DNA from 4 places in the Streptosporangium amethystogenes subsp. fukuiense genome. Region 4 is predicted to be linked to each of the others. Evidence: riboswitches for the same ligand, from Rfam matches in the RefSeq annotation. Region 4 holds a riboswitch; each other region holds the start of a gene.
What was found. A riboswitch is a leader RNA that binds a small molecule or an ion and turns the genes downstream of it on or off. The one in region 4 is predicted to bind cyclic di-AMP.
Positions count from the first base shown of each region.

Region 1: it holds a riboswitch for cyclic di-AMP, as region 4 does, so the genes downstream of both, ACFQVD_RS42435 (hypothetical protein) here and ACFQVD_RS17620 (C40 family peptidase) in region 4, are expected to answer to the same signal.
Region 2: it holds a riboswitch for cyclic di-AMP, as region 4 does, so the genes downstream of both, ACFQVD_RS43630 (coiled-coil domain-containing protein) here and ACFQVD_RS17620 (C40 family peptidase) in region 4, are expected to answer to the same signal.
Region 3: it holds a riboswitch for cyclic di-AMP, as region 4 does, so the genes downstream of both, ACFQVD_RS40300 (C40 family peptidase) here and ACFQVD_RS17620 (C40 family peptidase) in region 4, are expected to answer to the same signal.

Region 1 is NZ_JBHTEE010000001.1:9,570,369-9,577,933, forward strand. Features, by position in the region: gene ACFQVD_RS42420 (DUF6493 family protein) at 1-1,637, shown strand, start outside; gene ACFQVD_RS42425 (sugar kinase) at 1,661-2,605, opposite strand; gene ACFQVD_RS42430 (DUF4253 domain-containing protein) at 3,061-3,807, shown strand; cyclic di-AMP (ydaO/yuaA leader) riboswitch at 4,151-4,301, shown strand; gene ACFQVD_RS42435 (hypothetical protein) at 4,533-5,501, shown strand; gene ACFQVD_RS42440 (hypothetical protein) at 5,629-6,000, opposite strand; gene ACFQVD_RS42445 (roadblock/LC7 domain-containing protein) at 6,013-6,399, opposite strand; gene ACFQVD_RS42450 (hypothetical protein) at 6,461-7,339, opposite strand; gene ACFQVD_RS42455 (roadblock/LC7 domain-containing protein) at 7,344-7,565, opposite strand, start outside.
Region 2 is NZ_JBHTEE010000001.1:9,822,065-9,829,629, reverse strand. Features, by position in the region: gene ACFQVD_RS43640 (DeoR/GlpR family DNA-binding transcription regulator) at 82-882, shown strand; gene galT (galactose-1-phosphate uridylyltransferase) at 879-1,958, shown strand; cyclic di-AMP (ydaO/yuaA leader) riboswitch at 2,031-2,167, shown strand; gene ACFQVD_RS43630 (coiled-coil domain-containing protein) at 2,222-3,145, shown strand; gene ACFQVD_RS43625 (VWA domain-containing protein) at 3,191-4,246, opposite strand; gene ACFQVD_RS43620 (VWA domain-containing protein) at 4,247-5,197, opposite strand; gene ACFQVD_RS43615 (DUF58 domain-containing protein) at 5,241-6,125, opposite strand; gene ACFQVD_RS43610 (AAA family ATPase) at 6,132-7,121, opposite strand; gene ACFQVD_RS43605 (S1C family serine protease) at 7,149-7,565, opposite strand, start outside.
Region 3 is NZ_JBHTEE010000001.1:9,084,327-9,091,891, forward strand. Features, by position in the region: gene ACFQVD_RS40285 (FtsX-like permease family protein) at 1-25, shown strand, start outside; gene ACFQVD_RS40290 (hypothetical protein) at 77-931, opposite strand; gene serA (phosphoglycerate dehydrogenase) at 1,162-2,751, shown strand; gene ACFQVD_RS40300 (C40 family peptidase) at 3,221-3,790, opposite strand; cyclic di-AMP (ydaO/yuaA leader) riboswitch at 3,805-4,035, opposite strand; gene ACFQVD_RS40305 (3-isopropylmalate dehydrogenase) at 4,177-5,223, shown strand; gene ACFQVD_RS40310 (branched-chain amino acid aminotransferase) at 5,396-6,490, shown strand; gene ACFQVD_RS40315 (Uma2 family endonuclease) at 6,695-7,285, opposite strand; gene ACFQVD_RS40320 (O-methyltransferase) at 7,388-7,565, opposite strand, start outside.
Region 4 is NZ_JBHTEE010000001.1:4,170,982-4,178,546, reverse strand. Features, by position in the region: gene ACFQVD_RS17645 (phosphotransferase family protein) at 1-513, opposite strand, end outside; gene ACFQVD_RS17640 (NYN domain-containing protein) at 752-2,014, shown strand; gene ACFQVD_RS17635 (hypothetical protein) at 2,078-2,707, shown strand; gene ACFQVD_RS17630 (C40 family peptidase) at 2,858-3,835, shown strand; gene ACFQVD_RS17625 (class I SAM-dependent methyltransferase) at 3,908-4,606, shown strand; cyclic di-AMP (ydaO/yuaA leader) riboswitch at 4,949-5,108, shown strand; gene ACFQVD_RS17620 (C40 family peptidase) at 5,191-5,733, shown strand; gene ACFQVD_RS17615 (hypothetical protein) at 5,926-6,765, shown strand; gene ACFQVD_RS17610 (M48 family metallopeptidase) at 6,976-7,565, shown strand, end outside.

The DNA of each region.
Region 1 (7,565 bases), 5.4 Mb from region 4:
AGGAGCCCTTCGTCCCCGCCGAGATCCCCGAACCGCCGCCCGCCACGGTGTTCCCGGTGCCGCGGACGCCCCGGCAGGTGGCCGCCCTGTTCGGGAAGAAGGACTGGGCCGAGGCCGAGGGATTCCTCGGAGGGTTCGTCCGCCTCGCCGCCGGAGATCCCACTGGGCTCCGGGACGCGCTGGCGGCACGTTCCGAGAGGCCGCCGACGCAAGGCGACTGGACGAGTCCCGAGTGCTGGGGCGCCGCGATCGTGGCGGAGTTCGTCGATCCCGGCGCGGAGCTCCCGGAGCCCGGGGCCGGGCTCGGCCTCCCCACCGACCTGCGGCCGGAGTCGCCGTCGGAGTCACTGTCAGAGTCACTGTCGGAGTCACTGTGGGCGAGGCTTCCCGGCCGGGATGAGGTCTGCGCGCCGGAGTGGCTCGTGCTGCGCCGCCACGCGGAGATCCTCGACGCTCTCAAGGAGGGCGTCCTGCCGCCGCTGCTGCTGGCCACGCCCACCCTCTCCACCGGCCACCTCGACCCGGTGGAGCTGGTCGCCAGGATCGAGGAACTGGAGCGGACGGGTGTGGAACCGCTTCCGGCCGATCTGGCGCAGGCGCTGCTCCGGCTGCCCAGGGAGGCCGATCCCGTCGCGGTGACGCGGGCCGCCGCGCTGACCTCGGCGGCCGGGCGCGAGGCCGCCCGCTGGCTGGCGGGGAACGGGTTGCCCGATCCGGTGGTGACCGTCCGCCGGTTCTGCTCTCCCAGTGCGAAGCCGGACTGGGGGCTCGAGGAGGATCCGGCCGGGCACTGGCTCGACGAGCGCGAGCCGCAGGGGGCTCTTGAAGCATGGCAGACCCTGGCGGTGGCCTCCATCACGCCGAGCGACAGCACGGTGACCGGCAGCACGATGACCGACAGCGCGCCGAGTGACATCACCCCGAGCGACCGCGCGGACGAGGAGGCGGGAACGTCGGCCGGTGAGCGGACGGTCCGTGCCGCGGCGTCGCTGATCGCCGGACTCCTGGTCTCGCCGCCCCGGTTCCTGGAGGAGGGACGCGGCCATCACGGCAGGTTGATCGGCTGGTGGCCGGGGGTCATGCCGTCCCACCGCGAGGTGATCGCCGCGCACATGGTCCCGCTCAGGTTCCGCAGCGACTGGACCGGTGGCCTCGTCGACGGGCCGCGGCTCACCGACCTCGCGTGCGCGCGGGGACCGGTCGGGCAGGCGACCGCCCTGCTGCTGGTGGAACGGCTCGCCCTGAGCATGTCGGTGTACCGGCGCCGGGCCGTGCAGTACCTCCTGGCCACCGGTGACCTGCCCGCCACCCGGATGGGCACGGAGTTCGGGGAGCGGATACGCCGGGCCTGGCTCTCGATCTTCAGGTTCCGGACGATCATGGAGGACGCGGTCTGCGTGGGCACCCACCGCGAGGCGTGGGCCATGATCGCCGCCGCCCTGCCCGGTCTGCTGGCCGTCTCGGGCGGGCGGCCCTCCAAGGAACTGGTCGGTTTCCTGGCCTTCGCCCGGCGGGTGGCCCGGCGGGCGAAGGCGACCGGCGAGATCCCCGAGGTCACGGCGGTCGCCGGGCGCAAGGGTTCCACCCAGGTCATCCGCGAGTGCCGCGCCCTGCGCGACCTGCTCTCCGCGCAGTGACAGCCGGACGGCGTCGTTCTCGATCAGCGGCTGACCCCGTCGGACGGGCGGAGCAGGTCGAGGTCGGCACGGCGGGGGAGGCTCTCCCAGTCGCCGTCGGCGGTCACCGCGAAGGCCCCGGCGGCCGAGGCGGTGGCGAGGCGCCGCTCGGAGGTGGCCCCGGCGAGGGTCTCGGCGATCCAGCCGGCGGCGAAGGCGTCCCCGGCGCCCACCGGGTCGAGCTCGGCGACCCGGTGGGGCTCCGCGTGCCGTACGGTGCCGTCGGAGAGCTCGATCGCGCCGAGGGCGCCGCGTTTGATGAGGACGTGGCGCGGGCCGAGGTCCGACAGGGTGCGGGCCAGGGCGAGCGGGTCGTCGCCCTCGACGATCAACCTGGCCTCGGCCTCGGTGGCGAACAGGACGTCCACGGCGGCGACGGTCTCGCGCAGCGCGGCGGACGCCTCGGCGGGTGTCCACAGGGCACGGCGGTAGTTGATGTCCATCGACACGGTCGCGCCCGCGTCGCGGGCCTCGGCGATCGCGGCCCGCACCGCCTCGGCGGCCGACGCCGACAGCGCGAGGGTGATGCCGGTGACGTGCAGCACGCGTGCCGAGCGGATCAGCGAGACGTCCAGGTCGGCGGGGCGGAGCCGGGACCCGGCGCTCGCCGAGCGGTAGTAGCGCACGTCGACCACCTCGGACGTACGCCTGCTCTTGATCATCAGGCCGGTGGGCGCCTCGGGGTCGACCAGCATCCCCCGCACGTCGACGCCCTCGCCGGCCAGCGTCGAGCGGAGCAGTTCCCCGAACTCGTCGGCGCCCACCCTGCCGATCCAGGCCGCGCGCCCGCCGAGGCGGCAGACGCCGATGGCCACGTTGGACTCCGCGCCACCCACGCCGAGCCCGAAGTCGCGGGCGTGCCTGAGCGGGCCGGTGCGCCGCGCGCTGAACAGCGCCATGCTCTCGCCGAGCGTTACCAGGTCGGTCATCGGAAAACGTCTCCTCGGTAGGTGGGCGGGCCGTGCCCGGCTCGACCGATCAGCGGGTGGAGGCCCGGTCGACCGGCGTGTCCCCATAGTGGTGATCAACGGCAAAATAGGCGAGTACGGTCCCCGATGGCCACTGTGCGGCACGACGTTCGCGGAGCGGAAAAGGAGAGAGACCGGCCGGGTCCGGTTTCCCGGGCCGTCGTGTGGCGCGACGTGCGCGGAGTGAAGAAGGGGTGAGACCCGCCAGGCTCCGTTCTCTCCCGTACCGATAATTTTTGCCTGGACCAGGGCAGAACTGTCCCTCGGGATGGTTGACAGGCCAAAATTGGTCCGTGGTCAGGATCGGATCGGTAGGAATGAGCGATTGCGAGGGTGGGAGGCTTCCGCCAGTTCTGGGCCAGTTGTTCGCTGACGGGGCCGACGGGAGCAGCGGGGGAGAGGGCCGGAGGCTCTCGGTGGACCTGCCACCGGGTGACGTGGTGTGGCCCGACCCCGGTTACGCTCAGCTCTCCTTTCGTCGCCGTCCGGCGTTCTGGCTCAGTGAGGTGGCGGTCTCCGGCGAGTACTGGGCACGGCTGCGGGCGCAGCACGAGCACTCCGGCCTGTGGCCGGTGCTGCTGGAGGACTCGGTGCAGCCCTGGTCGGCCGGTCAGATCGCCCCGGACACCGCCGTCGAGATCGACAACTACCACGCGGCCGCCTTCATGGCCGAGGTCTGGTCCGACTGGATCGCCAAGGCGCACGTCGACCAGCTCGAAATCCTCGACCCCTTCGGAGTCGAATGTCCTGGTCCGGCCCCGGCGGGAAGGCTCGCCGCCGATCCCGGCGTGGTCGCCGACTGGTACGCCGGCCTGGTGGCCGAGCGCCGGACCCCGCTCGGGCTCGTCGCGGTCGAGCGCGGGGCCGACGCCCTCGCCGTGATGGGCTGGCAGGGCGCCCTGAACCACAACGAGTGGATGGTCCCGCTCGCGGCGGTGGTGCGGAGCTGGGAGGACAGGTTCGGGGTGCGGCTGGTCGGGATGGGGTTCAACACCCTCGACCTCAGCGTCGCCGCGCCCCCGACGACCTCGGAGCACGCCCTGCACGTCGCCGCGGAGCACTGGACGTTCTGCCCGGACAGCATCATCCAGGGCGCGGGGACCCTCGTCGACTACGCCGAGCAGATCAAGGGCAGGAACGCCTGGTCGTTCTGGTGGGACTGAGCTCGCCCCCGGAGGCGCGGCTTCCGGCGATGCGCGTCTTTGGCGGTGGTCCACTGTCTCTCCGGGCGTGAAAGGGCTTCGAGTGCGGACGACCCTCGGGCGACCGGGCTCCCCGCGGGGGCGGAAAGGTCTCGGATGCGGGGCTCCGGGGGCGAAACCCGGGATCGGCAAGACGTTCTCGCTGGTAGGGCGGCTGTTGGTGGGACGGGGTCTCCAGTGGGGCTTTCTTGAAGCTTGCAGGTAGATCTTCTGGGGTTTTCATGGCATTTGCTTTGCTTTGTCCGATTTCGGCGGGTAGTGTCCACGGATATCGGTTGGCGACCTGCCCTTCACAAGAGGGAGCGGCCGGCCGACGTCGAATCCCATCGGCCCCCAGGGGCCAGGGAACCGGGGAACCACTTTCCTGGGGTGAATCCGCTGCGAACGTGCGGCGGTAGGGCAACTCCACCGCCCGAACCCGTCAGCTAACCCGGTAGACGAGCTGGAGAGGAGATCCCCCTCATGGATCACCGCGTCACCACGTCGGTGCCCGCCCTGCCCGTGCCGACCACCTGAACCTCGTCCTTTCCTTCGCCGCGCCTGATCGCGGCGTCTGGACCGTGCTCCGCGTGACGACCCGCTGATCTCGCCACGCCACTTTTCCGAAGAGCGCGTCCCCGCCAGTGCACCTCTTGCCGTGTGTCGCAGCTGGTTGTCCCGTTCCCTCGCGAAAGAGCCCATTCTTCATGCGTCTTCCTTTCGGCCTGCCCGAGAACGGCCTGCCCAAGAGCCTCCCGTACAAGAACCGCCTCGCCACCGCCGCCCTCGTCGGTGCCGGCCTGCTCGTCTCCGGCGGCGTCGTCTCCGCGCTGCCCGCCTCCCCCGCGGCCGCCGCCCCCGCCTCCGTCGCCTCCCCCGGAGCGGACACCGAGCCGGTCGCCAACGGGGTCGTGCTCCTCCAGGGCTCGACCAGGGCCTCCTACTTCTGGGACGACTCCTCGGGCAGGGCCGGCGACACCGGTCTGCCGGCCAGTGGCAAGCCGATGCAGAAGGGCATGATCGCCAGCCCGAGCTGGCCCCTGTTCACCGAGGGCTACGTCGTCTACAAGGGCAAGAAGGCCAAGTTCTTCGTCGGTGACCGCGGTCCCGGCGTGCCCTCCAATTCGGGCGTCATGATCGACCTCGACGCCAAGACCTTCGCCGACCTGACCGGCGGCCGGTTCAACCCCGCCACGCTCGGCGTGGACGGCAACGGCGGCATGGGCCACATCGACGTCAAGTACGTGGTCACCAAGTGGGGGGACGGCGTGGGCAAGAAGAACCACCCCGTGGCGTTCTCCACCGGTGCCTGGCGTTACCGGGACGCGAACCCGGCGAAGCCCCCGCAGACGGCCCTGGTCAAGGCCGAGCGGTCCAAGAAGTCCGTGAAGACCCAGCAGGCGATCCAGACGTTCGCCAAGCCCAAGATCATGTCCGAGCCCCTCACCGCGCCCGAGGCGATCATCGCCGCCAAGCCGCTCGCCCTGTCCGGCGCCGCCGGGGCCGCCGAGCAGGAGGTCCGGGACCTGGGCGCCACCGCCCCGGTGGCGGCCGAGACCTCGACCGGTCCCTCCACGGCCGCCTCCCTGGCCCTGGCGGGAGTGCTCGCCGCGGGCGGCGGCACCTACCTGGTCGCCGGCCGTCTCCGCCGCAGGGCGGTCGCTGAGGAGAGTTGAGGTCCGGCGCGATCTCCGGCCCACCCCGCACCGACGCGATCGATGAGCTCACCGTCCCGGTGACGTCCGGGCGGTGAGCTCCTGTCGAGGCCCGTGCCCTTCCGCAAGGGCACGGGCCTCGGCAGGATCAGATCTCGAGTTTCTCCTCGATGCCGCGCAGGATGTGCCGCGCGAGCGCGAGGTTGGCCCGGTTCCGGTCGAGGGCCATGTAGATGAACAGGCCTTTGCCGCTCCGGCCGGAGAGCGGGCGGATCACGTGGTACTGCGTGCCGAGCGTGATGAGGATGTCCTCGATGCCGTCCTTGAGGCCGAGCGACTCCATGGTCCGCATCTTGGCCTTGACGACCTCGGTGTTGCCCGCGGCCGCCACCTGGAGGTCGAGATCCTTGGAGCCGCCGAGCGCGCCCAGCGCCATCCCGCTGTTGTAGTCGACGATGACCGCGCCGATGGCACCGTCGATCGCCATCATCTCCTTGAGAGAGATGTCCATGTTGCCCATTTCTGTCTCCGATCACTGGGTTATCGAGATACGCGAGGTGATGGCGGCCAACCTGGCCGCCGTCTTGCGGCCCTCCAGCCGGAGCAGCCCGAGATTGGTCCCCGGGCGTGCCAGGACTGTGAGGACGATCTTGGGTCCGGCGGCGTAGCAGGCCGTGTAGCCGTTGGTGCCGGAGATCAGCGTCTCCTCGAAGGTGCCCTTGCCGGCCATGTCGGTCATCCGGCGGCTGAGGGCCAGGAGCGCGGAGGAGAGCGCGCCGGTCTGCTCGGCGGCGATGTCACGGCCCAGATCGCTGGCCAGGGTCAGGCCGTCGACGCTGCACACGACGCTCCCGTCCACGTCCGGGATGCGCTCTCGCAGCAGCGCCATCTCCTGGCGTATCTCCTCACGCAGTTCCACCGGCACCCTCCTTCCGATCAGCTTCAGCGTCCGCAGCCTTATCGGCGGCATCGAACCAGGCTCAAGTCAGTGCCTCCAATGCGTTCCTGAGCCGGATGAGCAGGTTGACGTCGGTCGGGTCCCCGGTGGCTCCGGGGAGCGACGCGGGCGTCGCGAGGGAGCCCGTTCCGGCTGCCGGGATCTCCGAGGCCCCCCTCGTCCGTCTCGGCAGCGGGTCCTGCGCGGCGGGTGCGGCGGCCGCGTCGGGTTCCGGGACGCGCAGCAGCCCACGGGAGGCGAGCTGCCGTACGGCGAGCAGCACCGAGTACGCCGGGCGGCCCAGCCTGCGTGCCAGGTCGGCCGGGGTCGCCGTGGAGTCGGCGCCGACCAGTACCTCCCACTGCAGCGAGCTCAACACCACCCGCTGGGCGGCGATGCGCCTTCGCGGGATGACCGGGAGCGTGTCCAGCTCCGCGGACGGCCAGGTCTGTTCCAACTGAGCCTTCCTCCGCTTGCACTCCCGGAGCAGGCCGGCCGCGTCGAAGTACCACTGCGGTCCGAGCCAGTGCCGCTCTCCCCGCCGGAACCTGGGCCGGTGCCCGGTCGACTCCAGCAGGAAGTAGCTGGCGTCGAGCACCGTGCTCAACACGCAGAACTCCAGCTCGCCCCTGGTGAGCAGCCCCTGGGCGAGGAGCCGGTCGCCTCCGAGGATCTGCGGGGCGGCGACCGGCGGCTCGCCGCCCCGCAGATCCTCGGTCGCGGCCTGCCTGGCCTGTCGTACGGCGTGGGCGGAGATCCCGCGGCAGGCCGCCAGCAGGTCCTCCAGCCGGGGGGCCGCCGCGCTCTCGGCGTAGGTCACGCGGCCGTCGGTGAGATAGATGGCGCCCGCCTTGCCGAGGCGGAGCGAGCCGGTGGCGCGATCACTGGCGAGCCCGCTGAGGATGATCTCGACGCTCGGCACGGCTTCACGTCGATATCAGGCGGCCGGAAAGGGCCTGGAGGCGGTGGCGGGCCAGTGCCAGGTTCGACCGTTCAAGGTCGAGCCTGACATAAATCACCAGGGGGCCGTCGAAAAGCGTTTCCAACGGCCGTAGCAAATGGTGGCCGCCGTCCGTGGTTATGATCATGTCGTCGATCCGGACCGCGCCGCCCGGTGCGGTGACGGCGAGTCCGTCCAGCGTCGCGCG
Region 2 (7,565 bases), 5.7 Mb from region 4:
CGACCACCACAATTCAACAGTATTTCCCGATACTCGCCGTGGTATTTTGGTGGAATCTGGTGAATTAAAGGGAGTGAGTCAATGCTCGCCCAGCAGCGGCAGCAGGCGATCCTGGAGAGGGTGCGGAGCAGGGGCGGGGTCAGGGTCGCCGATCTCGTCCGGGAGCTCGGCGTGTCCGACATGACGATCCGGCGCGACCTTGAGGTGCTCTCCGAGCGCGGGCTGGTGGAGAAGGTCCACGGTGGCGCCACCGCCGCCGGGTCCGGCTCGACCGAGGAACCGGGCTTCGCCGCCAAGTCGGCGCGCCAGCAGGCGGAGAAGGAGACGATCGCCCGGCGGGCCGCCCGGCTCGTCCGGCCCGCCACCGCCATCGCACTCTCCGCGGGAACCACGACCTGGACGCTCGCCCACCATGTGACCGACGTGCCCGAGCTGACCGTGATCACCAACTCGATCCGGATCGCCGACGTCTTCCACCGCTCCCCCAGGGCCGACCGCACGGTCGTGCTCACCGGCGGGGTCCGCACCCCCTCCGACGCGCTGGTCGGCCCGGTCGCGGTCACGGCGATCCGGGGGCTCCACGTCGACACCCTCTTCCTCGGCGTGCACGGGATGAGCGCCAGAGCCGGGTTCACCACACCCAACCTGCTGGAGGCCGAGACCAACCGCGAACTGGTCGCCTCCGCGCACCGCCTGGTGGTGCTCGCCGACCACACCAAGTGGGGCACGGTCGGCATCAGCACGATCGCCGAGCTGGCCCAGGCCCACGTCGTGGTCACCGACTCCGGCCTGACGGGGGAGGCCCGCGAGGAGCTCGCCGCCTCGGTGGGAGAGCTGATCATCACAGAACCGCAGCAGGAGAGCGAGAGCGTCGGCCGATGAAGCGTACGATCACCCACCTGGCCGACGGCCGGGAGCTGTTCTACTTCGACCACCGCGACGACGCCGACCGCGGGGCGGTCGACAGGCGCGACCTGCCGCCCCGCCCCACCGCCTCCGAGCTGCGCTACGACCCGCTGACCGAGGAGTGGATCGCGGTGGCCGGACACCGCCAGGGCCGCACCTTCCTGCCTCCGGCCAGCGAGTGCCCGCTCTGCCCCTCCACCTCCGGCAACCTCACCGAGATCCCCTCCGCCGCCTACGACGTGGCGGTCTTCGAGAACAGGTTCCCCTCGTTCTCCACCCGTCTGGGGGACTATCAGCAGGTCGGCGGGTTGAGTGAGGTCCGCCCCGGGATCGGCCGCTGTGAGGTGGTCTGCTTCACCGCCGAGCACGACTCCTCGTTCGCGATGCTCCCCCCCGAGCAGGTGGAGCTGGTCATGGAGGCCTGGATCGACCGTACGGCGGAGTTGTCGGCGATGCCGGGCGTGGAGCAGGTGTTCTGTTTCGAGAACCGGGGAGCCGAGATCGGCATCACCCTGCTCCACCCGCACGGCCAGATCTACGCGTACCCCTACGTGACCCCGCGCACCAGGCTGACCCTCGGGGCGGCCGGGCGCCACCGGGAGCGGACCGGCGGCAACCTGTTCGCCGACGTGCTCGCCGCGGAGCGGGAGGCCGGGACCCGGGTGGTGGCCTCGAACGAGCACTGGACGGCGTTCGTCCCGGCCGCGGCCCGCTGGCCGGTGGAGGTTCACCTCTACCCCCACCGGCAGGTCCCCGATCTGGTCGGGCTGGAGCCCGCGGAGCGCGCGGCGTTCGGACCGCTCTACACCGACGTGCTCCGCCGCCTCGACGGACTGTTCGGCGTGCCGATGCCCTACATCGCGGCCTGGCACCAGGCGCCGGTCAACACCGGTCGCGACCTGTCGTACGCGCACATGGAGCTGTTCAGCATCCGCCGCGCGCCGAACAAGCTGAAATATCTCGCCGGCTCCGAGTCGGCCATGGGCGCCTTCGTGAACGACGTGCTACCCGAGGAGGCAGCACACCTTCTGCGCTCTGTTGTCACGAACTGATCACCAATTGGTCTCGTCTTGAAGTCGCGTGACCCTGTGTTTACCACTACTATCCTTCCCACATCGGCTGCAACAGCCGATATGCCTAATCCCAGGCGCATCGCCCGGGAGCCGGGGAACCACCGCACCTGGGGTGAAACCACTTCGGTGGAAGGGCGTTCTCCAGCCCGAACCCGTCAGCTAACCCGGTAGGCGGAAGGAGAGGAGAGTTCGTGGCGGCCCCGTCCCCCACGTTCCGTCGGCATGCGGCTCTGGCCCTTTGTTTGAGCCTGATCGCCACGTTCACCCTCGGCGCCCCCACCGCGGGAAGCGCGGAGCCCAAGCCGACCGAGGCCAAGCTCCGCGCCGAGCTGGCCAAACTCGGCAAGAAGGTCGACTCGCTGATCGAAGCCTACGCGGCCAAGCGCGAGTCCCTCAAGAAGGCGCAGAAGGCCGAGGCCGTCGCCAAGCAGAACCTGGCCAGGGCCGAGGACCTCTACGCCAGGGCGGAAAAACAGGTCGACTCCATAGTCCAGCTCCGTTACCAGAGCAGCACCGGCGGCCTGCCCGCGCTGCTGTTCGCCGACGACATGGGGGGAGCCGCGGTGATGGAGCAGCTCACCGCCCAGCAGAGCGCCCACCTGCAGGGTTTCGCCGAGAGCCTCGAACGCAGGAAGAGGGCGACCGAGACGGCCGCCAAGCTCACCGACGACATCGGTAAGGAGGCCAGAGAGATGCAGACCCAACGCGACGAGGTCGAAGACGTGATCAAGGACATCAAGAACAAGCTCGACCAGCTCGCCCCCGTCGGCTCCGGCCGCCGCGCCGATGGCAGCTGGGCCCCGCAACTCCCCACCGGCGCCGACAACATCACCGATCGGACCCGGATCATGCGTGAGGCCGTCAAGAGACGCTTCGACCTCCCGTACTCGGTCGGTTGCTACCGGTCCGCGAACGACGGCGGCGAGCACCCCCTCGGCCGCGCCTGCGACTTCATGATGAGCACCGGCGGCACGATGCCCTCGGCCGCCAATCTCCGGCTCGGCGACGAGATCGCCGCCTGGGCCATCAAGAACAAGGCCAAGCTCGGGGTGAAGTACGTGATCTGGCGCCAGCGCATCAACCACGGCTCCGGCTGGAGAACCATGTCCAACCGCGGCGGCATCACCGCCAACCACTACGACCACCCGCACATCTCGATGTACTAGCGCCGTCCCCGCGGGGACCGCTGAGGCGTTGCGGCCACAGGTACGTCAGCGGGTCGGTGTCCGGGGGCGATTCCACCAGAGGGAGAGGGACAGGGCCGCGGTGATGAGGGCGGCGCCGCCGGCGGCGAAGGCGGGGGCCGTGTCGACCTGTTGCCGGATGACGGTGAAGCTGCCGGGGAGGGCGTCGAGGGCGCTCTGGAGCTGGTCGGCGTTCTCAGCGCGGTGGTAGGAGCCGCCGGTGCTCTGGGCTATCCGCTTGAGTGCGGGCTCGTCGATGACACGGGGGTTGCGGCCCCTGTCGAATCCGCCGCGACCGCCGAAGCCGCCGCCCCAGCCGCCGAATCCGCGGCCGTCGAACTGTGAGTTGTCACAGACCATCGGGGCCGGGTTCGTGGTGCCGAAGCCGATGGTGAAGACACGGACGCGGCGCAGAGCCGCCTCCTGGGCGGCGAGCTGCGGGTCGACGCCCTGGGTGTTGGCGCCGTCGGTGAGCACGACGATCGCGGCACCGGCGTAGCCTGGCCCGCCGCCGGGGTTCGCCCCGGTGGAGGCGACCGACGGGTCGACCTCCGCGATCGCGTCGATCGAGGTGAGCACGGCCTGCCCGATCGCGGTGCCCCGGGACACGGTGAGGCCGTCCAGCGCCTCGATCAGCGAGTCGGTGTCGTCGGTGGGCGGGACGAGCAGACCCGCGGTGCCCGCGAAGGTGACCAGGCCGATGCGCGGCCCGCCCCGCTGCGACTCGATGAACTCGGCGGCGGCTTTCCTCGCGGCGGTGATGCGGTTGGGGTCGACGTCCGTGGAGCACATGGAGCCGGAGGTGTCGAAGGCGAGCAGGATCGTCGCCGACGTCTGTGGCACCGGGACCGACGCCTGTGGTCGCGCGGCCCCGACCGCGAGCAGCGCGAGTCCGGCTACGAACAGTGCCGCGGGGATCTTCCGCGTCCAGCGCGTACGGCCGGGCAGGGCGCTGCGTACGAGCGCGATCGAGGTGACGCGCACAGCGGCCCGCCGGCGGCGGCGCCGCGCCCACTCGCGGATCGCGAAGATCAGCGGGATGACCAGGATGGACAGCAGTGCCCACGGCCACGAGAACGACATTCAGATCACCCGTCCGGACCGGAGCACGGTGAGCGCCGCGCCCGCGGTGAGCAGCGCGAGGGCGAGCCCGATCAGCCCGCCGGCGAGGGGCAGCGGCTCGTCGGAGACGGTGAGCCGCAGGTCGATCGTGTCGGCGATCCCGTCGAGCCGCGCGGTGTCGGAGGCGGGGTGGTAGGCGCCGCCGGTGGTCTGCGCGATCAAGGTGAGGGTGTCCTCCTCGAGCGAGGTCCGCAGGTGGTAACCGTCGACCCGCACCGTCGCCCCGGCGGTGGTGCCGACCCCGACGGTGTGGATGTGGACGCCCGCCCGCTGGGCCACGGTGGCGGCGCGCTCGACGTCCGCGCCCTGGTTCTGGCCGTCGGAGAACATCACGATCGTCGCCGACGGCCAGTAGCCGATGTCGGGGGCGGCGCCGTCGCGGCCGACGGCCACCTGCCTGCCGGTGATCGCCGACAGCGAGGCCGTGATGGCCGTCCCCAGCGAGGTGCCGCCAGTGATCTTCAGCCGGTCGATGGCCTTGAGCGCGACGGAGTGGTCGGCGTCGGGCCGCGCGGTGGTGAGCGCGCCCCGTTCGAACGCGACGACTCCGATGTCGACGCTGTCGGGCTGGGCCGCCACGAACGCGCGGGCCGCCCGCTGCGCGGCCGCCAGCCGGGTGGGCACGACGTCGTCCGCCCCCATGCTGTTGGAGACGTCGATGGCGAGGATGACGGTGCCCGCGGTCCGCGGGACCGGCACCATGGCCGCCGGTCCGGCGGTGGCGATCGCGAGTACCCCGACGCCGGCGATCGTCAGGCCGACTCCGAGGTACGTCCGGCGGCTGCCCGGCACAGCGACCCCGGCCGCGGTGAGGGCGGCCGTCCGGCGGCGCGCCGAGACGACGGCGGCCCAGGAGAGCGCCGCCGTGACGAGCAGTCCGACGGCCAGCAGCAGCGGGGAGGACAGGGTCATGAGGCCGGCCTCACATGTCCGTCGATGACCTCGGCAGGCTCGGTCATGGCGACCGGTCCCCGGTTCGCGCGACGACCTCGACGAGCGCCTCGGCCAGATCGCGGTCGGTGTCGATGCGGTGGACGGGCACCCCGGCCCGGCGCATGCCCGCCTCGAGCCGGGCGTCGCGGGCGTCGACGGCGGCGCGGAAGCGGACCCGCAACAGCGGGTCGGCGGAGTCGACGACGAGCTGCTCGCCGGTCTCGGCGTCCTCGACCACGATCAACCCGGCTTCGGGCAGCACGTCGTCGGCCGTGTCCGCGATCCGCAGGGCGACCACCTCGTGCCGCCGGGCCAGGCGCTGGAGCGAGCGCTCCCAGTCGCCGTCGCCGATGAAGTCCGACAGCACCACGACGAGTGCGCGGCGGCGCGCGAGCCGTCCGGCCGCATCGAGCATCTCCGCCAGGTCGGTGGTGGCGCCGCCGCGCGCCGTGGAGGTGCGTTCCAGCTCGGCGCCGATCCGCAGCGCGTGCCGCCGGGAGGTGCCGGGCGGCACGACGCGCAGCATCCCGGTGTCGAACAGCAGGGCGCCGACGCGGTTGCCGCCCCGGCCGAACAGCCGGGTGAGGACGAGCGCGAGCTCGGCGAGTACGTCGCGCTTGCCGCGCCCCGGTCGGCCGGCCGCCATCGACGCCGACCGGTCGAGGACAAGCCACACCGTCAGCTCGCGGTCCTCGGTGAACACTCGCAGGTGCGGCTCGTCCAGCCGTGCGGTCACGTTCCAGTCGATGTGCCGGGCGTCGTCACCGTCGCCGTAGGGGCGCAACCCGGTGAAGTCGATCCCGGAGCCGCGGTGCGCGGTGCGGTGCGCGCCCTGGAGCCGGCCGTCGAGTCTGCGGACGACCTTCCACTCCAGGCGCAGCAGGAGCCTCTCGGGTGCGGCGGCCATGGCGGCTCAGCGGTTCTGCAGGACGACGTCGGGCGCCCGGACGGCCCCGAGCACCCTGGTGATGATCGTGTCGGCGTCGACGTCGTCCGCGAGGGCCTCGTAGGACAGCACGAGGCGGTGGCGCAGCACGTCGAGCGCGAGCTCGGACAGGTCGCGCGGCAGGACGTAGGTGCGGCCGCGCAGGAACGCCAGCGCCCGGGCGCCCGTGACGAGCGCGATGGACGCCCGCGGGCTCGCCCCGTAGGTGACATACCGTTCCAGCTCGCCGAGCCCGGCCGTCGCGGGGGAACGCGTCACGGAGACCAGCCGTACCGCGTAGTCGACGATCGCCGGATCGACGTACACCTGCTGAGCGCGGGCCCGCATCGCGATCAGGTCCTCGGCCGTCACCATCGGCCGCGGCGGCTCGGGCGGACGCAGCGCTCGTTCGACGATCGCCTGCTCTTCGGGTTGCGTCGGATAGTCGACGACCACCTTCATCATGAAACGGTCGACCTGCGCTTCGGGCAGCGGGTAGGTGCCCTCCGACTCGATCGGGTTCTCCGTCGCCATGACCAGGAAGGGCTCGGGCACCCGGAACGTCTCACGGCCGATCGTCACCTGATGCTCCTGCATCACTTCCAGCAGGGCGCTCTGCACCTTGGCGGGGGCGCGGTTGATCTCGTCGGCCAGCAGCAGGTTCGCGAACACCGGGCCGAGCTCGGTTTTGAACTCCCCGGAGTGCTGGTGGTAGACCCGCGTCCCCACGAGGTCGGCCGGCACCAGGTCGGGGGTGAACTGGACGCGCTGGAAACTCCCGGTGATCGCGGCGGCCAGCGACCTCACCGCGAGCGTCTTGGCCAGGCCCGGCACGCCCTCGACGAGCAGGTGGCCGTCGGCGACCAACGCGACGGCCATGCGCTCCAGCAGGACGTCCTGACCGACGATCGTGCGTTTGACCTCGAACAGCACATGTTCGAGCGGATGGGCCGACTTGGAGGGCTTGGTCGAGGTCATATGGTGTTCCTTCTCGTGACGCTTCGGTCAGATCTCGGGCCCGCCGCCCGGCGGGCCGTCGCCTTCGCCACCGCCCAGGGCCGCGCCGATCGGCACCGCGAACGCGATGCCGGCGAACGCCTCGTCTCCTCCCGGGTCGGCGATCGAGACGACGATCCCGATGACCAGGCCGCGGGCGTCCAGGAGGGGACCGCCGGAGCTGCCCGGGTTCACGGAGGCGTCGAACTGGATGAGCCCGTTCAGGCCGCCGTCTTTGGCGGTCCGGTTCAGGCCCGACACGACGCCGGTGGAGACGCTGTAGGTCAGGCCCAGCGGATTGCCGATCGCCACGACGGGCACGCCCACGGTCGCGGTGCCGCCGAGCGTCGCCGGGATGACGATCTCCGGCAGTTTCGCGGGTTTGAGGGTCGCGACGTCGAGCTTGGGATTCGACGACGCGACAAC
Region 3 (7,565 bases), 4.9 Mb from region 4:
GACACCGACCCGGCGGCTGGGGTAGCCGGGCCGGCCCGCGGGGCGGGTGCTCAGCGCCCGTGCCCCGCGGACCGGTTCAGTCGGTGACGTCGGCGCAGACCACGTGGGCGCCCAGTTCGATCATCCGCTGCTCGCTGCGGGCGTCGGCGACCCTGGCCATCAGGATCGGCGCCTCGCTCGCGGCGAGCTGCGGCAACCGGGCGCGCACCCCGCGATGGATGTCCCTGACCACGTCCTCGGCCGCCGACATGTGCACCTTCACGTGCAGCATGATTCCCGGAGCGCCGGAGGAGGTGCTGGCCTCGGAGATCCACACGTGATGGACGAGCGGGTAGTCGACGAGCAGGTACGAGATCGCGGCGCGCAGCGCGGGCAGGATCGGGTGCTCGCACCGCCGGTAGCCGGGATCCACCATCTGCATCGGCCCCGACAGGTGGGGCCGGGGCGCGGGGATCCACGGCTGGGCGGGCGCGGCGGGCACCGGCGTTCTCTGCGGGCGCGCCGGCGCGGGACGCGAGACCGTGGCCATCGCCCCGGTCGCGTATGCCGTCGGCGTCGTGCTCGACAGCACGGGCGCGGGGCCGCTGCGCTTCGAGAGCAGGTACCGCTGGAGATCCTCGATCGGTACGGCCGCGGCCGCGGGTCCCGCCGCGTCGATCACTATCTCCCGCACGCCGGTGACCCGCTGGATGTCGAGGACTGTGTCGGCGTCGCACGCCGACAGCGAGTGGCTGCCACGGTGCCGCGCGTAGGTGTCCGCCGAGGTGTATCCGAGCAGGACACGCTCACCGGCCTGCGTCGTGCCGAGCACGACGGAGCGGTCAGGTCGCACGGCGACCAGGAGTCCCCATTCGGCAAGCGCCGCCAGCAGCCGGTGTGGCTCGCCGTGCTGCGCGAGTACGTTGCCGAGAGCGGGGTTCCCGATGCTCATATGAGGAACGATAGGTAGTGACCCACGGCTTATCAGGGTAATCGGGAAGTTTTCTTAGGATCAAGACCAACTTGAATTTTGGTGCATGGGATGTGTCAGGAGCGGGTACCGGCGTGCTGGATCATGGGGCGGTCGCGTCTCGCATCTCGGGACACTCGTGAATACGTTCACAAGCGTCGATAGACTACGTGAGGTCCGTGCACCCTCACCGCCTAGTAAGGATCCAGCCTGTGAACAAGCCCGTCGTACTGGTCGCCGAGGAACTTTCCGAGGCCGGTCTCGCGGTCCTGGGCGCGGACTTCGAAGTCCGCCACACCGACGGCGCCGACCGTGCCCAGTTCCTGCCCGCGCTCGCCGACGTGGACGCGCTCATCGTGCGCAGCGCCACGCAGGTCGACGCCGAGGCGATCGCCCACGCGCCCAAGCTCCGCGTCGTCGCCCGCGCCGGTGTCGGTCTGGACAACGTCGACGTGGAGGCCGCCACCAAGGCGGGCGTCATGGTCGTCAACGCGCCGACCTCCAACATCACCAGCGCCGCCGAGCACACCGTCGCGCTGATCCTCGCCTCCGCCCGCAACGTCGCCCAGGCGCACTCCGCGCTCAAGGGCGGCGAGTGGAAGCGCTCGAAGTACACCGGCGTGGAGCTCGACGAGAAGGTCGTCGCCATCCTCGGTCTCGGCAAGATCGGCCAGCTGGTCGCGCAGCGCCTCCAGCCGTTCGGCGTCGAGCTGATCGCCTACGACCCCTACCTGCAGCCGGCCCGCGCCGCGCAGATGGGCGTCCGCCTGGTCACGCTGGAGGAGGCCCTGCGCGAGGCGGACTTCATCACGGTGCACCTGCCCAAGTCCAAGGAGACCATCGGCCTCATCGGTGACAGGGAACTGCACGCGGTCAAGCCGAACGTCCGCCTCATCAACGTCGCCCGCGGCGGCATCATCGACGAGAACGCCCTCTACTCCGCGATCAAGGAGGGCCGCGTCGCCGGCGCCGGCATCGACGTGTTCCCGAAGGAGCCGGTCACCGACAGCCCGCTCTTCGAACTCGACCAGGTGGTCGTCACCCCGCACCTGGGCGCCTCCACCCACGAGGCCCAGGAGAAGGCCGGCACCCAGGTGGCGCGTAGCGTGAAGCTCGCCCTCGCCGGGGAGTTCGTGCCCGACGCGGTCAACGTCCAGGGCGGCGCCGTCGCCGAGGACGTCAAGCCGGGTCTGCCGCTGGCCGAGAAGCTCGGCCGGGTGTTCACGGCCCTCGCGGGCGAGGTCGCCACCAAGCTCGACGTCGAGGTGCGCGGCGAGATCGCCGCCCACGACGTCCGCGTGCTGGAGCTGGCCGCGCTCAAGGGTGTCTTCACGGACGTGGTCGAGGACTCCGTCACCTACGTCAACGCCCCGCTGCTGGCCAAGGACCGCGGCGTCTCGGTCGAGCTGGTCACCAGCGCGGAGAGCCCCGACTGGCGCAACGTGGTGACGGTCCGCGGCGTCCTCGCCGACGGCCGCGCGGTCTCGGTCTCCGGCACCCTGTCGGGTCCGAGGCAGATCACGAAGATCGTCGAGGTCAACGGCTACCAGATGGAGATCGAGCCGACCGACCACCTGTCGTTCTTCACCTACACCGACCGCCCCGGCGTCGTCGGCGTGGTCGGCCGCATCCTCGGCGACCACTCGATCAACATCGCCTCGATGCAGGTGGCCCGGGACGTCAAGGGCGGCAAGGCCCTCATCGCGCTCACCGTCGACACCGCCATCCCGGCCGACGTGATCGACCAGATCGGCGCGGAGATCGGCGCCGACAGCGGCCGCTCGGTCGACCTGGCCGACTAGCGGCAGGCAAAGGATTCACCGAGGTGGCCGTCGCCCCGCACCGCGGGGCGACGGCCACCTTTCGTCTCGATATGTGAGAAGTGTGTACGCCGGGCGAGACGGCGTTCCGGCCGCCAGGTAGCCTGAGATGAAATGCGCCAGGTCCCAACCTGCCGCGACGGGGTCTGACAGGGGTGGGCCGGCGACTCTCCGGTGCCACGCCCAGATCACCGGTCCGTGATCCGGACCCGTGACATCAGGCCTGGTCGGAGCCCTGATCGGAGTCTCGACCATCGCCCTGCTCGCATCCGACCGAGACGAGATTCGCCATGTACGACATGTATCCCTGGAACCACGCCGAAGAGGTCAAGGACGAGGCCGCCGAGGCGCTCCAGACCGCCCTGGACCGCCGGGACAACGGTGGTTCTCCCATCCGCTGAACCGGTTCCCGGCGCCGACGGGGTTCCCTCGGCCGATCAGCCGGCGTGTCTCATCCGTCGGTCGCTAGTTTGATCTGCTCGGTCAACCTGACCCCCTGCGGATCGGGGCGCACCGCGCCGACGAAGGAGGACCGGCGCCAGGCGCTGAGCTTCTCCTCCTTGACCACGTCGCCGCTCCGCGGGGCGTGGACCATGTAGCCGGGCCTGGTGATCATGCCGACATGGCCGAGACCGCTGAAGAAGGCCAGGTCACCGGCCTTGAGGTCCTTCCAGGCGATCTTCTTGGAGAAGGCGGCGTACTGGTCGTTGGTGACACGGGGCAGCTTGATCCCGGCGGCGCCGTAGGCGCGGAGCATCAGGCCCGAGCAGTCGAAGCCGCCGTTGCCGGTGCCACCCCAGACGTAGGGCGTGCCGCGCTTGGACATGGCCCACTTGACGGCCGTCTGCCAGGCGGGCTTGGGGGCCGCGCTCTTCAGTGCCGCCTTCAACCTGACGGTGCCGAGCGTGGGAGCCTCGGGGGAGGGGAGAGGGGAGGCGGCCAGTGCCGCCGTCGGCGCCATGGCCGAGGCCGCGAACACCGCGGCGCCTGAGACGAGGAGGGACAGGACGCGAGAGTACATCTTGCCGGACAGGATGATTCCTTCCATAAGGCCGGCCGGGTGAGCTGTCGGGCTCGGGCGTGGAGGCCGCCCTACGGCGCGAAAGCGCACCGATTCGCCCCAAGGAATCCCGTGATGGCAGCCGGGAACGCGCTCCGGGGCGGAGCGAGGTTCCCGGGGGCCCGGTGGATCCCGAAAAAAGTGGTTCCCCGGCTCCGTACGGGCCGGTAGGGGGATGGTCCGTACGGATTAGGCATCAATGTGAATGGGGAGGACGATAACGAAACCTCACGAAACGGTCAATAGGGAGCAAAAAAGGACAAAGTGATCACACGGGCGGACGTGCGGACACGTCCGAAGGGTGAGATCGGTGTTCGATCACCGAGACGGACAGGTAAGGTGCCTGCATGGATTCGCGTAACATTCGCCTGGCGGTCATCCCCGGGGACGGGATCGGAGTCGAGGTCGTCACCGAGGGCCTGAAGGTCCTCGAAGCGGTCGGCACCAAGGTGGAGACCACCACGTACGACCTCGGGGCCAAGCGCTACCACGAGACCGGTGAGACCCTGCCCGACCCGCTGCTCGACGAGCTACGCGGATACGACGCGATCCTGCTCGGCGCGGTCGGCGACCCCAGCGTGCCCCCGGGCATCCTGGAGCGCGACCTGCTGCTCAAGCTCCGCTTCCAGCTCGACCACTATGTGAACCTCCGCCCGGTCAAGCTCTTCCCCGGCGTCGAGACGCCGCTGGGCAAGGCCCGCCCCGAGGACATCGACATGATCGTCGTCCGGGAGGGCACCGAGGGCCCATACGCCGGTGCCGGAGGGGTCATGCGCCGCGGCACGCCGCACGAGATCGCCACCCAGGAGTCGCTGAACACCGCCTACGGTGTCGAGCGCGTGGTGCGCTACGCCTTCGAGAAGGCGGTGGCCCGCCCCCGCAAGAAGCTGACGCTGGTCCACAAGACCAACGTGCTCACCTACGCCGGTGACCTCTGGGCCCGCACGTTCGACCGGATCAGCGTGGAGTACCCCGAGGTCCAGACCGACTACTGCCACGTCGACGCGGCCTCGATGTTCTTCGTCAGCCAGCCGGAGCGCTTCGACGTGATCGTCACCGACAACCTCTTCGGTGACATCCTCACCGACATCGGCGCGGCGATCGCCGGCGGCATCGGCCTGGCGGCCAGCGGCAACGTCAACCCCGACCGCACCGCGCCGAGCATGTTCGAACCGGTGCACGGCAGCGCCCCGGACATCGCGGGCCAGGGCAAGGCCGACCCGACCGCCACGATCCTGTCGGTCGCCATGCTCCTGGACCACCTGGGCCTGGCCGACGAGGCGGCCCGGGTCGAGCAGGCCGTCGCCGACGACCTGCTCGAGCGGCTGGCCGGCTGGGCTGGCCGGACCACCCAGGAGATCGGTGACGACATCACCGCGCGAGTAGCCGGCTGAGGAAGCCGCCCCCTCGACCCCGACGCGCCTGGCGGCTCCTCCGAGCCGCCGGGCGCGTTTTTGTTTCCCACGCACTGCCGGTTTTCGGCATGGATGCAGTAGTTTCCCGTTACCCGGTCCAACGCACAATGGACCCAAGGGTAAGCCAGACACCAAGGTAAGGATCCGCGTCATGACCACCGCTCAGAAGCTCAGCTTCGACGTGCAGCTCTCCGACCACGCGCGCACCGCGGCCGAGCGCGAGCAGGTAATGGCGGCTCCGGGGTTCGGCCAGGTCTTCACCGACCACATGATCTCGATCGACTACACCGAGGGCGAGGGCTGGCACGACGCCCGGCTCATGCCGTACGGCCCGCTCAGCCTCGATCCCGCGACCGCGGTCTTCCACTACGCGCAGGAGCTCTTCGAGGGCATGAAGGCGTACCGCCAGCAGAACGGTGCGATCGTGACGTTCCGCCCCGAGGCCAACGCCGCCCGCTTCAACACCTCCGCACTGCGGATGGCCATGCCCGAGCTGCCCGAGGAGACGTTCGTCGAGTCGCTGGAACTGCTCGTCCAGACCGACCGCGAGTGGGTGCCGACCACGCCCGGACACAGCCTCTACCTGCGCCCCTTCATGATCGCCACGCAGCCGGCGCTCGGGGTCAACTACCCTTCCAGGACCTACAAGTACATGGTGATCGCCTCTCCGGCGGCGGCCTACTTCGGCGGCGGGCAGGCGGTCAGCGTCTGGCTCTCCACCGAGTACACCCGCGCGGCCCCCGGTGGCACCGGCTTCGCCAAGTGCGGCGGCAACTACGCCGCGGCCTTCGTGGCCCAGCGCCAGGCCGTCGAGCAGGGCTGTGACCAGGTGGTCTGGCTGGACGCGAGCGAGCACCGCTACGTCGAGGAGATGGGCGGGATGAACCTGTTCTTCGTCTACGGCGACCGCCTGCTGACCCCGGCGCTCACCGGCACGCTGCTGCCGGGCATCACCCGCGACTCGATCCTCGCCCTGGCCGCCGACCTCGGCCTGCGGGCGGAGGAGGGGCGGCTGTCGATCGAGGAGTGGCAGCGGGGCTGCGAGTCGGGCGAGCTCACCGAGGTCTTCGCCTGCGGCACCGCCGCGGTGGTCACCCCGGTCGGCTCGGTCAAGGGCGCCGACCGCGCCTGGACGATCGGTGACGGCACCCAGGGGCCGGTCACCGGGAGGATCCGCGAGGAGCTGGTGGGCATCCAGTACGGTTCCCGCCCGGACCCGCACAACTGGGTCCACAAGATCTGCTAGTCCCGCGTTTCGGGTACGGCCTCGGTCGATCCGGGCGGTCACCCGCGATCCTGGCTCTCATCCGGCATCTGAACTGCGACGTCGCCTCACAGGTGCCGCCAAGGGTGCGAAGAGACCCGGTCAACACGTTTACGGTCGGTCACCGCGATGGCCCCCGGGAGAAGGTCCGGCCTCCGACTGGCCGGGCCTCCTCCGTGAGCGGGCCTATCCTTCGCTCAGCTTGCCGGTGTCGATCGTGAGATTCCACGGTGCGGGCAACTCAAGTGGTTCTCCGATGATTACCTGGTGCTGCTGCTGGTAGCCCCTCTCCCCGGGATGGCTGAGCAATCGGACGAGGTTCTGAGTGGCGTCGATCACCAGATAGAGCGGGACACCCGCGATCGCGCAGTTCTGGGGCTTGGTGACATGGTCGTCGTCTCGGCTGCTGGGAGACACGACTTCCACGACGAGAAGGGCCTCCTCGGCGTAAACGTTCTCGTCGTCCCACATACGGGGAAACTTCGGGAGAACGAGAAGGTCGGGTCGGTAACGATCTTTCTGGACGCCCAAGAAGATCTTGACGTCGTATACGGGATGCCAGCCCTGTTCCGTGGCGAACGGGATGAGCTGAATCAGCAACTGCAGAATGCTCTTGGCGTGGTTGAGTGTGGGCAACTCCCTCACCACGATCCGGCCGTTGATGATTTCGACCTTGCGGTCAGGCCACTGATCGCAGGTCTTCTGATAGTGCCGTTCGAGCTCCTGGTGGTTGGCGGACATGGGCTTTGCCTCGCGACGGTCCAAGGTCTTGGCCATGTGGTCATCCTTCCCTCCGTACAGGTGGGCGCAACGTGTTTGCCACATCGCTTAAAGTAATCGGAAAGATTCCCGCCCGCCCCGGATTCGGAAAAGTTCTCGTCAGTGCTTTCGAATCATGGTGAGGCCGTCGGCGATGGGGAGCATGATCGAGGTGACCCGCACGTCGGCGCTGACCATGTCGTTGAACTCGCGGATGTGCCTGACCGTCTCGTCGTCCCTGGCGGGATCGGCGACGTGGCCGCTCCACAGCGTGTTGTCGACGAGGATCACCCCGCCG
Region 4 (7,565 bases):
CAGTCTGGCCAGGATCTCGACGCTCTGCCGTTGCAGCCGTGTCCGGTCGGCGGGGGAGGCGTCCAGCAGCCAGCCCTCGAAGGTGTAGGGCAGGACGTCCGGCGGCACGTCGCCGGTGAGCCGCTCCATCACGAAGAACGGGGTGCCCATCGGTGCGGGGTCGGGCTCGTACCACAGGGTCCGGGGCGCGAGCACCCCGGCGCGCTCCCTGACCATCCGCATGACCTCGAACTGCCTGCCGAGGTCGTAGCTCGGGAAGACCGGCACGGCCTCGCTCGCCGGGGCCATCCGGGCGACACAGCCGATCTCCCGCCCGCCCTCCGCCGCCGTCCAGGAGGCGTCGAAGAGCAGGGTCTCGCTGGACATGCCGTTGCCCGAGGGCGCCGACAGCCGGGAGAGCGTGACGGGGGATCCCACCCTGCCGGAGAGCCAGGAGCGCATCCGTTCGTGTAACTCATCGAGGTCGCGGGTGGATGTCCGCATATCCTCGGCCTGCCGGCGCTGCTGATCCATCGCGCTCTCCCGGGTGGCGTACGTCACAAGGTGATCCGCACAGTCGTAACCTAAGAGCAAGCGCTTGTCCATAAAGAGTTCACGGCCGGGTCGGCCGCCGTCCGCCTTACGGTCAGGTCGGGGTCAGGGTGCGGTAGCCGTACCCTTGACGTGAAGACCGATCCGAGTAGGGGCCGTGATGAGTTCAGCCGGAGAGGGCCTGTCTCGTCCGTTACCCGAGCAGGTTCGCTTACACGTCGTGGAACTGGCGTCCCAGATCCTCGGCTCCATGCCCGCCGCCTCGGTGCCGCCGCCGCTGAAGGGGATCGCCAGATTCGACCCTCGCAAGCGCGCCAGGCTGGGGGGCGCGCCCATCGCCGCGCAACTGGAGACCGACAAGAAGTTCCGCGAGCTGGTCGCGGAGACGCTGACCGCGGGCTGGCCGGAACTGATCGCGAGTCTCGCCGAGGGCGCGGTCCCGCCGGCCGCCGAGCCCGTCATGGTGGCCGCGGCCGCCTACCTGACCCGGCCGCCCGGCTGGGCGGACATGGTGGAGGCGGCCCGCGCGGACCTGGAGCGATCGGCCGCCGCCGCCGAGGACTCCGCGCAGGAGCAGACGCTCTCCCGGCTGCGCGAACAGTTGGCCGGCCAGAAGAGCGCGGCCAAGGAGGAGTCCGAACGGCTGCGCGAGCAGCTCAAGGCCTCGCGCTCGGAGGTCTCCGACCTGCGCCGCAGGCTGCACGAGGCCCGGGAGCGGGCCAGGGCGGCCGAGGCGCGTGCCGCCGAGGCCTGGGAGGCGGCGGAGGAGGCGAAGACCGCCGCGGTCTCGGCGGGGAGCAGCGTGGAGAGCGAGCTGCGCCGCCTGCGCGAGCGGCTGGCCGACGCCGAGCGTCAGCTGGAGTCGACGCGCAGGGCGGCCCGCGAGGGCCGCAGCGTGGAGGACACCAAGGTCCGCATGCTGCTCGACGCCCTGCAGGACGCCGCCGCGGGGCTCCGCAGGGAGCTCGCCCTGCCCTCCGGCATCCACCGTCCCGCCGACTCGGTGGCCTCGGTGGCGCCGGGCAGGCAGGGGGTCCAGGCGGTTCCCGCGCGGGCGCTCGCCGACGACGACCCCGCCCTGCTCGACCAGCTGCTCGCGCTGCCGCAGATCCACCTGATCGTCGACGGCTACAACGTGACCAAGACCGGTTACGGTACGTTCACCCTCGCCGACCAGCGCAATCGCCTCCTCACCGGCCTCGGTGCGCTCTACGCGCAGACCCGAACCGAGCTGACCTGCGTTTTCGACGGCGCCGAGCTGAACGGGCCGGTCCCGGTGTCGGCCCCCAGGGGGGTGCGCGTGATGTTCAGCGCGCCGGGGCAGATCGCCGACGACCTGATCCGCCAGCTGGTCCGCGCCGAGCCCACGGGACGCGCGGTCGCGGTGGTCTCCTCGGATCGGGAGGTGGCCGAGTCGGTCCGCAGGATGGGCGCCCGGCCGGTCCCCTCACTGCTTCTTCTCAGGCGTCTGGGACGGGCGTGAACCTTTTCCGGTGATGGCGCATCGAACTACCGGAAGGTATTTCGATCTCCCCAGGGGCACTCGATGAAGAAGATCATAACGCTCGCCGTCGCCGTGCTGGCCATCGGGGCGACCGTCGCCACCCCCGCCGCGGTCGCGGCGGCCGGCATCCCCAAGGGCTTCCTGCTCTATGAGAAGGACGCGGCGAAGAAGCCCGTTCTCGCCGAGAGCAGCTGGAAGGTCAGCGACTCGGCCAAGGTCCGGCTGGCGATCAACCCGTGCGACCGGGCCACGCTGGCCAGAACCGGCCGGACGGCCGCGCGGACGGTGACCTACACCAGCGTCCCGGACTTCCAGAAGGTCGAGCAGGTGATCCTGTACCGCTCGAAGGCGGCCGCCGCCGGAGCGGTCGCCCAGGTGCGCTCCGCCCTGACCGCCTGCCGCTCCAACACCAACGGGGGCTCCGCCTACCGCTACGTCTCCTCGCGCCTGACCGGGCTCGGAGACGAGGCGCTGAAGGTCTCCGGGCAGGTCTACTACAAGGGGAAGGCGGGCGTGGGGGGTGACCGGAGCGTGCTGGTCAGGAAGGGCAACGCGGTCCTGGTCTATCTCTGGGCCGGGGAGTACTACAAGCCCGCGCGGAGCGACTGGGCCACCCAGTTGCGCGACGCCAGAAAGATGACCGGAAAGATCTGCGGCGTCGCCGACTGCTGAGGGGCGCCCCCGGTGCTCGCCCGGGATATCGGAGCTGCCACCTGCGGCAATAGCGCAAAACATGTGAAAAGGTGATCTAAACCTTACTTGTTCTGTACTATTCGCCGCAGGTCTGTGCAGTCTGGAGGCGTTGACGTGGCCGTGGCGGGTATGCCGGTTGGACTCATTCGGATACCGGTGGCGGCCGGGCTCGCCCTCGCGATGCTGATGACGCCGGTGAGCGGGGCCTCCGCGGAGCCGAAGCCGACGCTCGCCCAGGCCAAGAAGAAGCTGGAGAAGCTCAACGAGCAGGCCGACCAGATCGTCGAGAAGTACAACCAGGCCTCGGAGAAGTGGAAGCGGGCCAGGAAGAAGTACGCGACGCTGAACAGCGAGCTCGCCCGGCAGAGCGAGCAGGTCGCCGGGCTGCGTAAGGAGCTCGTCGCGATGGCGGTCAGCACCTACCAGTTCGGCGCGGTCAACAGCTGGGAGGGCATGGTCTACCAGACCGACCCCGGCGCGCTGCTGAGCGGCCTGGCCTCGGTCGACCAGATGTCGGCCTCCCGGGCCCAGTCGCTGAGCGCCTTCGACGAGGCCACCAAGGCGCTGCGGCTCAACAGGAACCTGGCCAAGGGCGCGCTGAGCGAGGCCGACGAGACGCGCGACGAGCTGGCCAAGGAGAAGGCCAAGGCCGACAAGATGGTCAAGGCTCAGACGAAGCTCCTGCGCGAACTCAACGTCTTCAAGGCGGGCAACCCCGAGAGCGGCGGAATCCAGTACACCGGCTCCGCCTCGGGAAACGCCCGCGCCGCCCTGCAGTTCGCCTTCGCACAGGTCGGCAAGCCCTATCAGTACGGCGGCACGGGCCCCGGCGGCTGGGACTGCTCGGGCCTGCTCCAGGCCGCCTGGCGCAACGGGGGAGTCAGCCTGCCGCGTACCACCTGGGAGCAGTGGAGTTGGGGCGCGAACCGCAAGGTCTCGCTGAACGACCTCCAGCCGGGCGACCTCATCTTCAGTGAGGGCCTGGGCCACGTCAGCATGTACGCGGGCAACGGCCAGATCGTGCACGCCCCGCAGACCGGCGACGTGGTCAAGGTCGTCCCGCTCTCGGCCTACGGCCGTCGCCTCGTCGGAGCCGTCCGCCCCTGACGCACGGCGCGCGGGTCCCAGTGGCCGGAAAACCGGGTGCGCCGCCCGCGGCGGCGCTGTCAGCATCGGAAAATGATCAGTTCATGGATGCTCGACGAACTCGCCCATGCCGGTCCCGAGCACCTCGACGCCGCGTTCGTCGCCGGGTTCGACCGCAAACAGGGCAGGCCCGATCCGGGGGAGGATCTCGCCGCGCTCGCCGGGCGCGGCGTGGGGGAGACGGCGACGGTCGTGGAACTCGGCGCGGGGACGGGGCAGTTCGCCCTGGCCGCGGCGCGGCGGTTCCGGCGGGTGGTGGCGGTTGACGTCTCCCCGGCGATGCACGACTTCCTGACCGTCCGGGCCGCCGAGGACGGCCTGGCCAACATCGAGTGCGTGCGGGCGGGTTTTCTCTCCTACGAGCACGCGGGGCCACCCGCGGACGCGGTCTACACCCGTCACGCCCTTCATCAGCTCCCCGACTTCTGGAAGGCGGTCGCGCTCGACCGCATCGCGCGGATCGTACGGCCCGGGGGCGTCCTGCGCCTGCGCGACCTGATCTTCGATTTCCGGCCGGCCGAGGCCGGCGCCGTGCTCGGCCGCTGGCTCGACGGCGCGGCCGACGATCCCGCGCTGGGCTACACCCGCGAGGACTACGCCGAGCATCTGCGCACCGAGTACAGCACCTTCCGATGGCTTCTCGAACCGATGCTCGACGCAGCCGGGTTCGAGATCGTCCAGGCGGACTTCAGGGAATCGATCTACGGCGCCTACACGTGCGTCCGGCGCTGACGCGTGCTCGGCGGCGGGGGAGGGCCCCTCACGGCTTCAACCGTGAATGATGGTAAATGTGATGAACATTACAGAAATCGTGATTTGTCGGGTGTGATTCCAGAGGTGTGACGAGGGTCATATCTCAATAGCATAAATGGCCATTAAGCAGGGGTAACGGGAAGATCACGAACGCTTGTCGATCTTCTTGTTTGGCGAATGCTTTGCCGAAAGTTGGAGATCGGGGTAACTTCTGGCCTCGCGACGTGCAAGCCATGCCGTCGCGGTGAATGTCGGTCTTCGGGCCGGTGTCCCTATAGAAATCCAACCGGCCGCCGCTCCCCCGTCGGGGGCGGACCTCATCGCGGCGGCCCGCCGAATCCACGCAGCCAGGAGGCATGGAACCGGGGACCCAAAAGGCCCGAGACAACGTGGCCAGGGGTGAATCAGCGCATTTGCGCCGTAGGGCATCTTCCCAGCCCGAACCCGTCAGCTAACCCGGTAGGCATCAGTGGAAGCACCAAGGAGAAATCCTGTCTACCACCCCGTGTAACACCCGTCTGTCGCGCCTTTTCCGCCTTTCCCTCGGCGGTATCGCCCTCACCTTGACCGCCTCAGCCGGAGCGGTCACCCTGGGGTCGACGGCGGCCGGAGCGACGACGGACAGCACCCCTGAGATCCTGGTCAACACCGCGGCCGGAGTCTCCGAGCAGACCGATCGGGCTGCGCACAAGGCCAAGGCCGGTACCAAGGTCAAGACCAAGATGAGCAGGGTGGCCCTGCAGAAGGTTCGGGCCCGCAAGGCCGTTTCGACGGCCAAGAAGCAGATCGGCGATCCGTACCGGTGGGGTGCCTCCGGTCCCGGCGCGTTCGACTGCTCGGGGCTCGTCAAATACGCCTGGCGCAAGGCGGGCGTGTCCATCCCCCGGATCACGCACAGCCAGTACCGGGCGATCAGGAAGAAGGTCTCGTGGAGCCACCTGCGCCCCGGTGACCTGATGTTCTTCAGTGGAAAGGGCCACGTCGGCATGTATGTCGGCAAGGGCAGGATGGTCCACTCGCCGAGCAGCGGCAAGACGGTCCGGATCGTGAAGCTGGAGGGGTACTACAGGTCATCCTTCGCCGGAGCGGTCCGGCCCGGAGCCTGACCCGGGCAAGGGGCGCCGGCCCCGTTCCTCACATGTGGAGGGGCGGGGCCGCTCCGTTTCCGGTAGGGGCCGCGAGCGTGCCGCCCAGGCGGATCCGCGCCTCCGGCAAGGAGCGTCGCGATGCCGGTCGATCGACGGCCCCCGGCCCGGAGGCCGGAGCACCGGCCGGCATTCCGATAACATCGACTCGTTATGTCCGTCCCGAAGGGGCGCCGCACCGTGCTCGCCGGGATGCTGGCGCTGATGAGCGTGGGCCCGTCGGCCGGGACGGGACCTCTCCTGGCCGGAGCCGGCCCGCTTCCTCACGATCCTCTCCAGCGCGCCGGAGAACTCCCCGTCGGCCTTCGAGACCTGTGGCCCGGCGCCGCCGTCGTCGTCCGGGGTGAGCACTCCCTCGTGATCGGCCACGACCTCGCGCCCGCCGTCCTGCGGGACCTGGCCGCCAGGGCCGACCGGGCCCGTCGCGCGGTCGCGGCGATCTGGGGGCCGGTCCGAGCGGTGATCCTGTTCCCCGCCACCGATGCCGAGGCCGCGGCACTCGCCGGAGCGGAGAGCACCCGGGGCCTGGCCGCGATGGCGACCGCGGACCGGGTGATCGTCCTGCCTTCGGGCTACGCGAGGCTCACCATGACCGGCAGGGACGTGGTGATCACGCACGAGCTGGTGCACGTGGCCACCGGCGCGACCCGCGGCGGCCGGGTGCCGATGTGGCTGTCGGAGGGCTTCGCCGACTACGTCGGCTACCGCGATGCCGGAATCCCGGTACGGACGGCCGCCGCCGAGCTGGCCGCCGAGGTGCGCGCCGGAGTCCTGCCCGCCCGTCTCCCGGGCCCCGCCGACTTCGCCCCCGGCGCTCCGCGGCTCGCACAGGCGTACGAGGAGGCCTGGCTCGCCTGCCGGTTCATCGCGGAGCGCTTCGGTGAGAAGGCCCTGGTGAGGCTCTACGGTGGCGATGTCACCGACACGCTCGGCCTGTCGCCCGCCCAACTCACCGTGGCGTGGCGTGACTATCTCGGAGAGGAACTCGCCTGACATCCTTGTGTCCTTCCCGGTCCAGGCCCCACCTGGCGGATCTCGCCGTGGCGAGGAGCGGTCGGCGGGTGCCTCGCAGGGCGCGGGAGGGAGCCGCGGCGTGCCGCGGTGACCGGTGACGACACGGCGAGGCGCCGTCCGGCCGACCGCGGCAGGCGGAGGATCCAAAGGACGGGGCCCAGGGTTCGGGCTCCACGCTGGAGGTGTTTGATGACGCTGAGCACGACGGACGCGCCCTCGGGTGTGCGGTCGGCGGGGTGGGCGCTGGCCGCGCTGGGGGTGGTCACCCTGGCGGTCGTGGCGGTCGCCACGCCCTGGCGGGCGCTGCCCGCGGGAACCCCGGCGGTCGTCCCCGATCCGGGCCGCGACTTCACGGCCGAGCAGATCGCCAGGTCCGAGGCGTTCGACAGACTGGTCAGCGTACCGGGTTACCTCTCCCTCGGCCTGACGCTGGTGGTGGCGGGGGTGCTGGTGGGCACCCCGCTGGGCGCCCGGCTCGTCGGCCGGCTGCGGGGGCCGTGGTGGCTGCGGGTGCTGCTCGGCGTGCTGGTGTTTTCGGTGGCCGTCGCGATGCTGCGCTGGCCGCTGGGGATGTGGTCGGAGACCTACCTGCGCGACTTCGGGTTGTCCACCCAGACCTGGCCGACCTGGACCGTCGACCGGATCAAGAGCCTGGGCGTCGGCACCGCGCTGACCGCGATCATGGTTCTGGCGGTGGTCGCGCTGGCGCGGCGCTACCGGCGCTGGTGGATCCCGGCGGCGGCCGGCGCGTTCGCACTGACGGTGGCGGCCTCCTTCGC